DNA from 2 places in the Streptomyces sp. NPDC049577 genome. Region 1 is predicted to be linked to the other one. Evidence: riboswitches for the same ligand, from Rfam matches in the RefSeq annotation. Region 1 holds a riboswitch; the other holds the start of a gene.
The links. A riboswitch is a leader RNA that binds a small molecule or an ion and turns the genes downstream of it on or off. The one in region 1 is predicted to bind cobalamin.
Positions count from the first base shown of each region.

Region 2: it holds a riboswitch for cobalamin, as region 1 does, so the genes downstream of both, AB0K09_RS16465 (HoxN/HupN/NixA family nickel/cobalt transporter) here and AB0K09_RS26650 (cobalamin biosynthesis protein) in region 1, are expected to answer to the same signal.

Region 1 covers NZ_JBFAPH010000313.1:1,706-5,910, reverse strand. Annotated here, with positions in the region: gene AB0K09_RS26655 (cobyric acid synthase) at 1-854, opposite strand, end outside; gene AB0K09_RS26650 (cobalamin biosynthesis protein) at 884-1,879, opposite strand; cobalamin riboswitch at 1,934-2,065, opposite strand; gene AB0K09_RS26645 (hypothetical protein) at 2,221-2,436, opposite strand; gene AB0K09_RS26640 (inorganic phosphate transporter) at 2,446-3,651, opposite strand; gene AB0K09_RS26635 (class II aldolase/adducin family protein) at 3,764-4,205, shown strand, end outside.
Region 2 covers NZ_JBFAPH010000128.1:6,789-10,993, reverse strand. Annotated here, with positions in the region: gene AB0K09_RS16475 (YIP1 family protein) at 1-579, opposite strand, end outside; gene AB0K09_RS16470 (APC family permease) at 626-2,197, opposite strand; cobalamin riboswitch at 2,314-2,530, shown strand; gene AB0K09_RS16465 (HoxN/HupN/NixA family nickel/cobalt transporter) at 2,560-3,690, shown strand; gene uvrA (excinuclease ABC subunit UvrA) at 3,713-4,205, opposite strand, start outside.

The DNA.
Region 1 (4,205 bases):
CCCGGTTCGGCCGCCAGCGCGTCCACGTCCGTGAAGTTGGACATCAGCGGCACCGCGCAGACGGCCACGCGCAGCACGTCGCCGCCGTACGGCGGCGCGACCACCGACTCGCGGACGGCGCCGCGCAGCGACACGCGCAGCCCGTCCTCCTCGTCGATGCCGAGCCCGTGCGCGAACGGCAGCACGCCCACCGTCGGACGGCCGGTCAGCTCGCGCAGCATGTCCAGGCCGGGCTCCAGCAGCGTGACATCGCCGCGGAACTTGTTGACGAGGTAACCCGCTACCAGCTCCTGGTCCTCGCGGGACAACAGCGCGGTCGTGCCGAAGAAGGAGGCGAAGACGCCGCCCCGGTCGATGTCGCCGACCACCACGACCGGCAGTCGCGCGGCCCGTGCGAGGCCCATGTTGACGATGTCGCTGCGCCGCAGATTGATCTCGGCCGGGCTGCCGGCGCCCTCGCAGATCACCGCGTCGTGCGTGCGCCGCAGCTCGGCCAGGCACTCGGTGACCGTGCCGAACAACTGCTCCTGCCGGCCCGCGTGGTAGCCACGGGCGCTGAGCTCGCCGACCGGCTTGCCCATCAGCACGACCTGGCTGCTGCGGTCGCCGCCGGGCTTGAGCAGCACCGGGTTCATCAGCGCCGTCGGCTCCACGCCGGCCGCCGCGGCCTGCATGGCCTGCGCCCGGCCTATCTCCGCGCCCTCGCGCGTGACATAGGAGTTGAGCGACATGTTCTGCGCCTTGAAGGGCGCCACCTTTACGCCCTTGCGGGCCAGCCAGCGGCAGATGCCCGCGGTCACCACGCTCTTGCCCGCGTCGGAGGTGGTCCCGGCCACCAGCAGGCCCCCGCCCAGCGGGCCGCCCGGCCCGCGCCCGTCCGTCGTCACCGGTTCCTCCTCGTGGACACCGTCGGTTGCGCCTTCGAGAGCCTGCCCAGCGCGCGGGTGCGGGAGACGGCGTACCGGCAGGCGACGGAGGCGCCCAGGGCCAGGACCGCGACCCGGCGCGAGAGCCGCACCGCGCGCTCGATGTCGCGCACCTCGACCGGGCGGTTCTCCTCGCCCAGCACGGGCCGGTGCTCGACGCGGCCGGAGTAGGCGAGGGTGCCGCCGAGCCGCACGCCCAGGGCCCCGGCGAAGGCCGCCTCCACCGGGCCGGCGTTGGGGCTCGGGTGCCGGGAGGCGTCCCGCCGGGCGATCCGCCAGGCGCCGCGCCGGTCCGGGCCGGCGAGCACGGTGAGGGCGGCGGTCAGCCGCGCGCCGGGCCAGCCGACGGCGTCGTCGAGCCGGGCCGAGGCCCAGCCGAACCGCAGGTGGCGGGGCGACTTGTGACCCACCATCGCGTCGAGCGTGTTGACCGCGCGGAAGCCGACCAGCCCGGGCACCCCCGCGAGGGCGCCCCAGACCAGCGCGCCGACGACGGCGTCGGAGGTGTTCTCGGCCACGGACTCCACCACGGCGCGGGCGATCTGCTGGTGGTCCAGGGCCTGCGGGTCGCGCCCGCACAGGTGCGGCAGCCGCTCCCGGGCCACGTCCAGGTCCCCGGCGGCGAGCGCCCCGCCGACGGCCCGTGCCTCGCGGCCCAGCGAGGTGCCGCCCAGCACGGCCCAGACGGCGGCCGCGGTCAGCGCGGTCTCGGCCGTACGGGAGCCGCGTACGGCGCGGGTGAGCAGCGCGGCGGCGGCGGTGGCGCCGCCCGCGCAGAGCAGGGTGTGCAGGGTTCCGCGACCTCGGTGGTCGCGCCACAGCCGGTCCTCGACGGCCTGCGCGGCACGGCCGAACGCGGCGACCGGGTGACCGCGGCGGGGATCGCCGAGCACCAGGTCGCCGAGAAAGCCGAGCGCCGCGCCGGACGCGTAGACCGCGGTGCGGCCGGGCATGGCGATGTGTCCTCACTCAGGGTCCGCGCCCTGGATCGACGTGACCGGCGACCAGAGTCTCCTGGCTCCCGGATCCGCGTCGCCCCCGGCCTTCCAGCCGCCTTCGTACGGCCGTGGCCCTCATGACGGGGGTGCGCTCCCCGGTGACAGTGGCGGGACCGCGCCGGACTCGCACCGGCTTCCTCTGCTGTCGCCGTTTGGCGTTCGGCAGTCCACCACGAGCCGGAGCCAAGGTCAACTCTCCCCAGGGGCCCGGGAGCCCGGAACGCCGGACGGGCCGAGCGGATGTCCGCTCGGTCCGTCCGGCGCGCAGCGGCCGTGACGGCCGCGAAGAGGCGTGGTCAGCCCACGATCAGATAGATCCCGTACCCCACGGCCGCCGCGCACAGCGCGTAGCAGAGGTAGGCACCCGTGCGGGCCAGGGCCGCGCCGCTGCCCGCCTGCCCGGCGGGGCGGGACGTGCCGACGATGCCGAGGGTGAAGACACCCACCAGGGCGACGGTGACCAGGACGCTGACGCCGAAGACCTGGCCGAGGGCCATCCAGTTGATGTGCATGGTCGCTTCCTAGGCTGCGGTCTCGGACGTGGCCAGCGGGCCCGCCGGCGGCGGGGCGACGGCCTTGAGGGCGGCGGTGACGACACCGGCCGGCTCCGCGGCGGGGGCGGCGGGGGCGTCGGTGACGTTGTCGTGCGTGACCGGCTTGCGGCGCGAGGCCGCCCAGATCGCGCCGCTCGCGGCGAGGGCGAGGACGGCCACCGCGGCGACGCCCCAGTCGCCCTGGTCGGCGAGGAGGGCGGCCGCGCCGGCGACGAGACCGGCGGCCGGGAGGGTCAGGCCCCAGGCGAGGACCATGCGGCCGGCCGTGGACCAGCGCACCACGCCGCCCTTGCGGCCGAGGCCGGCGCCCATGACCGAGCCGGAGCAGACCTGGGTGGTGGAGAGCGCGAAGCCGATGTGCGAGGAGGCGAGGATCACCGTGGCGGCACCGGTCTGGGCGGCGAAGCCCTGCGCCGGGCGGATGTCGGTGAGGCCCTTGCCGAGCGTCTGGATGATGCGCCAGCCGCCCAGGTACGTGCCGAGCGCGATGGCCAGGCCGGCCGAGACGACGACCCACAGCGGCGGGTCGGAGTGCGGGGCGATGACGCCACCGGTGACCAGCGCGAGGGTGATGACGCCCATCGTCTTCTGCGCGTCGTTGGTGCCGTGCGCGAGGGAGACCAGGGCGGCCGAGGCGATCTGGCCGGCGCGGTAGCCCTTCGCGGTGTCCTGCTCGTCGCGGCCGCGGGAGAGGCGGTAGGTGAGCCGGGTCGCGGCCGTGGAGGCGATGCCGGCCACGATCGGGGCGCACACCGCCGGGATGAGGACCTTCATGACGATCGCGTCACCGTGCACGCCGTGCGTACCCACCGAAACCAGGGTGGCGCCGATCAGACCGCCGAAGAGGGCGTGCGAGGAGCTGGAGGGCAGGCCCGCCAGCCACGTCAGCAGGTTCCAGACGATCGCCCCGACCAGTCCGGCGAAGATGATCTCGGGTCTGACCCCGGCCTTCTCGTCGATGATGCCGCCGGAGATCGTCTTGGCGACCTCCACGGACAGGAACGCGCCGACGAGGTTGAGTGCCGCCGACATCGCGACGGCGGTCTTCGGCTTGAGAGCGCCGGTGGAGATGGTGGTGGCCATGGCGTTGGCCGTGTCGTGGAAGCCGTTCGTAAAGTCGAACACCAAGGCCGTGACGATCACGATCCCGATGAGAAGCGTGATGTGTTCCATTCACCCAGGCAATCAGTTCGGTGGTCAGTACGCGGCGACCGTAGGGACTCCGGGTGAACGGAAGGTGAACTGGGTCGGGCGGCGCCATGACACCCACCGGAGGCGGACAACGATGACGGATCTGGCCGAGCGCGACGAGATACGCCGGGCATGGGCAAAAGTCGTGGCCACGGCCCGGCGCACCACGGCCGAGGGCCTGGTGGTGGGCACCTCCGGGAACGTCTCCGCCCGGATCGGGGACGTGGTCCTCGTCACACCCACCGGCGTGCCCTACGACCGGCTCGGGCCCGGGGACGCCGTCGGCGTCGGCCTCGACGGCCGCCGGCTGTTCGGCGCACTGCTCCCCACCAGCGAGTTGCCCATGCACCTCGCCGTCTACCGGGCCACCGACGCAGCCGCGATCGTGCACACCCACGCCGTGCACGCCACGGCCGTCTCCACCCTGGTCACCGAGATGCCGCTGATCCACTACATGGCCGCCGCCCTCGGCGGCCCGGTCCGCGTCGCCCCGTACGCCCTCTACGGCACCGACGAGCTCGCCCGGCACATCCTCA
Region 2 (4,205 bases), on a different contig from region 1:
GGGCGGGAACTTCAGCAGGGCCACGGCCGCCAGCATCTGTACGCTCACCGCCGCCACCGCCTTGCGGGTCGGCAGATGGTGCTGGCCGCGGATCAGCAGGACGGCCAGCGCGCAGCCGAAGGCCGCCGTCACGGAGGCCGCGGCCCGCACGGGCACCGAGTCCGAGGGCAGCCAGGCGTCGAGGGCCAGCCGGGGCAGGTCGGTCGCCCAGAAGACGAGGACGAACAGACCGGTGGTGGGCGCGAACCTGCCGTTGCCGCCCAGCCGGCGGGCGATGGCATGGGTGACGATCCCCAGCAGCAGGCTGGCCAGCAGCACCACCACGGCACCGATGGCCATCGCCCACAGGGCCAGCGCGGGGCTCACCTCCCACTGGCCCCAGAAGGAGTCCTTGCCCATCGTGCCCATCGCCCCGCACAGCAGGCTCAGGAACGTCGCCGCACCCCACACGCTCCGGTCCCGGGCCTCGTCGAGCACGTCGACGGGCCGGTACCAGAGCCCGAATATCAGGCGGTGCCAGAGCAGCCGGCGCGGCTTGGCGGAGGTGGGCTTCGAGGACGGGGCACTGGTCACGGGCATGGGTGCCGTTTTATCACCGTTCGGCAACTCCGCCGGTGTCGGGCCGTCAGGCGGGCGTCGGCTCGCGGTCGTTCGGGCCGTTCTCCGCGCCGTCGTCCGGGCCGCTGTCCGGACCACCGCCCGGGCTTCGCCCGTGGGTGTCCCCGGCGGCGTCCGGCAGGTACTCCTCGCTGATCTCGCGCGGTCCGAACGGCCACACCTTCTCGTACGCCGCCCACGCGGCGAAGGCCGCGCAGCCGGCGGCGACCCAGGCCAGGGACCATTCGATGGGGTGCCGGCCGGGGGAATTGCGGTCCGCGTAGCCGTAGATGACCAGCCAGCCCACCAGCGCCACCAGGCTCGGCAGCGGATAGAGCCACATCCGGTACGGCCGCGGCAGCCCCGGCTGGCGGCGGCGCAGCACCGTCACGGCCACGATCTGGGCGAGCGCCTGCACCAGCACCATCACGGTGGTCAGCAGCTGGATCAGCGTCGCCAGATCCGTATGACGGCCGATCAGAAACCCCACGGCGCCGATGACGCCCATCGTCACCAGCGGCAGCACCGGGAAGCGGTGGCGCGGGTGCAGGGTGCCGAAGGGGCGGAAGAAGACCTTCTCCCGGGCGGCGTCGTAGGGCACGCGCGAACCGCCCAGCAGCCCGGTGTAGACGGAGGCGAAGGCGGTGACGAGGATCAGCACCGTGACGGCGTTCGCGGCGGCCTTGCCCCAGGTCCTCTCCAGCACCGCCGAGGCCACCGAGGTGGCGGCCGTGGAGCCCGGGTCGAGCATCTCCCGCCAGTCGACCACGCCCAGGGTGCCGATCTGGAGCAGCAGATAGATGACCATGATGCCGAGGATCGAGTAGACGATGGCGCGCGGCAGGGTGCGCCCGGGGTTCTTGATCTCCGCGCCCATGTAGGCGGCGGTGTAGTAACCGCCGTAGTCGTAGATGCCGATGGTCAGACCCGCGGCGAAGCCGATCCAGAAGTGATTGCCCGTCAGCTCGAAGGCGTGGGCGGGGTAGGTGAACGCGAGCGCGGTGCTGAAGTGCGTGAACGCGGCGACGATGACGAGCACGACAGAGGCGATCATCACGCACCACAGCACAGCGGTGATCCGCGCGATGTTCTCCACGCCGCGCCACAGCAGCGCCACGACCACCGCGATCAGCGCCAGCCCGGTCAGATCGCCCTGGCCCGGCGTCATGCCCGGCCAGAGGAAGCCGAGGTACTGGACGAAGCCGATCACGCCCGTCGCCATCGCCAGCGGGATGAACAGCATCGCCGTCCACACGAACAGGAAGGGCATCAGCTTGCCCGTGCGGTACTGGAACGCCTGCCGCAGATAGACGTAACTGCCGCCCGCGCCCGGCAGGGACGCGCCGAGCTCGGCCCAGACCAGACCGTCCGCCAGCGCCAGCACCGCGCCCGCGACGAAGCCGATGACGGCCTGCGGGCCCCCGAAGGCGGCAACCATCAGCGGGATCGTGACGAACGGCCCGATCCCGCACATCTGGCTCATGTTGATGGCGGTGGCCTGGAACAGCCCGATGCGCCGGGCGAAGGCCCCCGGCGGGGCCCCGGCCCCGCCCGGTGAGTCCTTGCCGGCCCGACGGGGCCCGTGCTCAGCGTCTGCCATGGCGGTCAGCCCTTTCTGCTCGTTCCCGCACACGTAGCACCGGCCCGCCCGCGCGTCCATCGCTCCGTGCATACGTGGTGATAACCACTTCTTCGTCAGGGGATGCGGCCGAAACGTTAAGGTGGCCCGGTCGTGGTGCTCGGGAAGACCGGTGACGGACCCTCGTGGTCCCATTCCGGAGCGGCCCTCGCCACTGTGATCGGGGAGTTTCCGTCCCACACCGCGCGTCCACGGGCGCGCGGAGCCACTGGCCGCAGCCGGCTGCCGGGAAGGCGGGGGCGGGCGCGAACGGACCCGTAAGCCAGGAGACCGGCCACGGCACCGAAGAAATGATCCACGAGGTGCTGGAGCGTTCACCCCTGATGTCCGTGAATACCGCCGTGTCCGACCGCGCGCCCGACGGCCCGCCGCCCGCCTTCCGCTGGCGCCGCCAGGACACCGTGCGCACCGCCGGCCTGCTGGCCGTCATCGCCGCCCTGCACGTCGTCGCCTTCGGCGTGCTCTTCCTGCTGGTCGTGCCCAACCACTACCGGGTCGACTCCAAGGTCTTCGGCGTCGGCCTCGGCGTCACCGCCTACACCCTCGGCATGCGGCACGCCTTCGACGCCGACCACATCGCCGCCATCGACAACACCACCCGCAAGCTGATGGCCGACGGCAAGCGCCCGGTCTCGGTCGGCTTCTGGTTCGCCCTCGGCCACTCCAGCGTGGTCGTCGTCATGGCCGCCCTGGTGGCCGGCGGCACCCATCTGGCCGGGGTGCTGATGAACGAGGAGTCCACCACCCACCAGACCCTCGGCGTGGTCGGCACCACCGTCTCCGGCGGCTTCCTCTACCTCATCGCCGCCCTCAACCTCGTCGCCCTCTCCGGCATCCTGCGCATCTTCCGCGCGATGCGCGAGGGACGCTACGACGAGGCCGAGCTGGAACGGCAGCTGGACTCCCGGGGCTTCATGAACCGCCTGCTCGGCCGGCTCACCCGCTCCGTCTCCCGCCCCGGCCAGATGTATCCGCTGGGCTTCCTCTTCGGGCTCGGCTTCGACACCGCCACCGAGGTCACGCTCATGGTGATGGCCGGCAGCGGCGCCGCGGCCGGCCTGCCCTGGTACGCGATCCTGTGCCTGCCGCTGCTCTTCGCGGCCGGCATGAGCCTGTTCGACACGCTCGACGGCACGTTCATGAACTTCGCCTACCAGTGGGCCTTCTCCAACCCGGTGCGCAAGGTCTACTACAACCTCACCATCACCGGGCTGTCGATCGCCGTCGCCTTCCTCATCGGCACCATCGAACTGGTCGGCGTCCTGCACGAGAAGCTCGGGCTGGACGACGGGGTCAGCGGCTGGATCGCCGGGCTGGACCTCGACAACGTCGGCTTCGTCATCGTCGGCCTCTTCGTGGCCGTCTGGGCCCTCGCCCTCGCCTACTGGCGCTTCGCCAAGGTCGAACAGCGCTGGGCGGCCCGCACGGCCGCCGCCCCGGCCTCCGACGGATGACCAACGGCCGCCGGGACGGACGTCAGGCGCCCAGCTCCTTCGCGAGGTAGCGCGCCGTCACGCTCCCGGCGGCCGCCGCCACCTGCTGCGGCGTGCCCGCCGCGACCACGCGCCCGCCCTCGTCGCCGCCCCCGGGGCCGAGGTCCACGACGTGGTCCGCGCCCGCGACCACGGCCATGTCGTGCTCGACGACCACCACCGAGTCGCCCGCCTCCACCAGCCCGTGCAGCTGCCGCAGCAGCACCTCGGTGTCGGCGGGGTGCAGCCCGGTCGTCGGCTCGTCGAGCACGTAGAGGGTGTGCCCGCGCCGGGTGCGCTGGAGCTCCGCGGCGAGCTTGACGCGCTGCGCCTCCCCGCCCGACAGCTCGGTGGCCGGCTGGCCCAGACGCAGATAGCCCAGACCGACCTCCCGCAGCATCGCCAGGCTCCGCCGGGCGGCCGGCACGTCCGCGAGGAACTCCTCCGCGGCGTCCACGGTCAGCTCCAGCACCTGGGCGATGTTCGCGCCCCGGTAG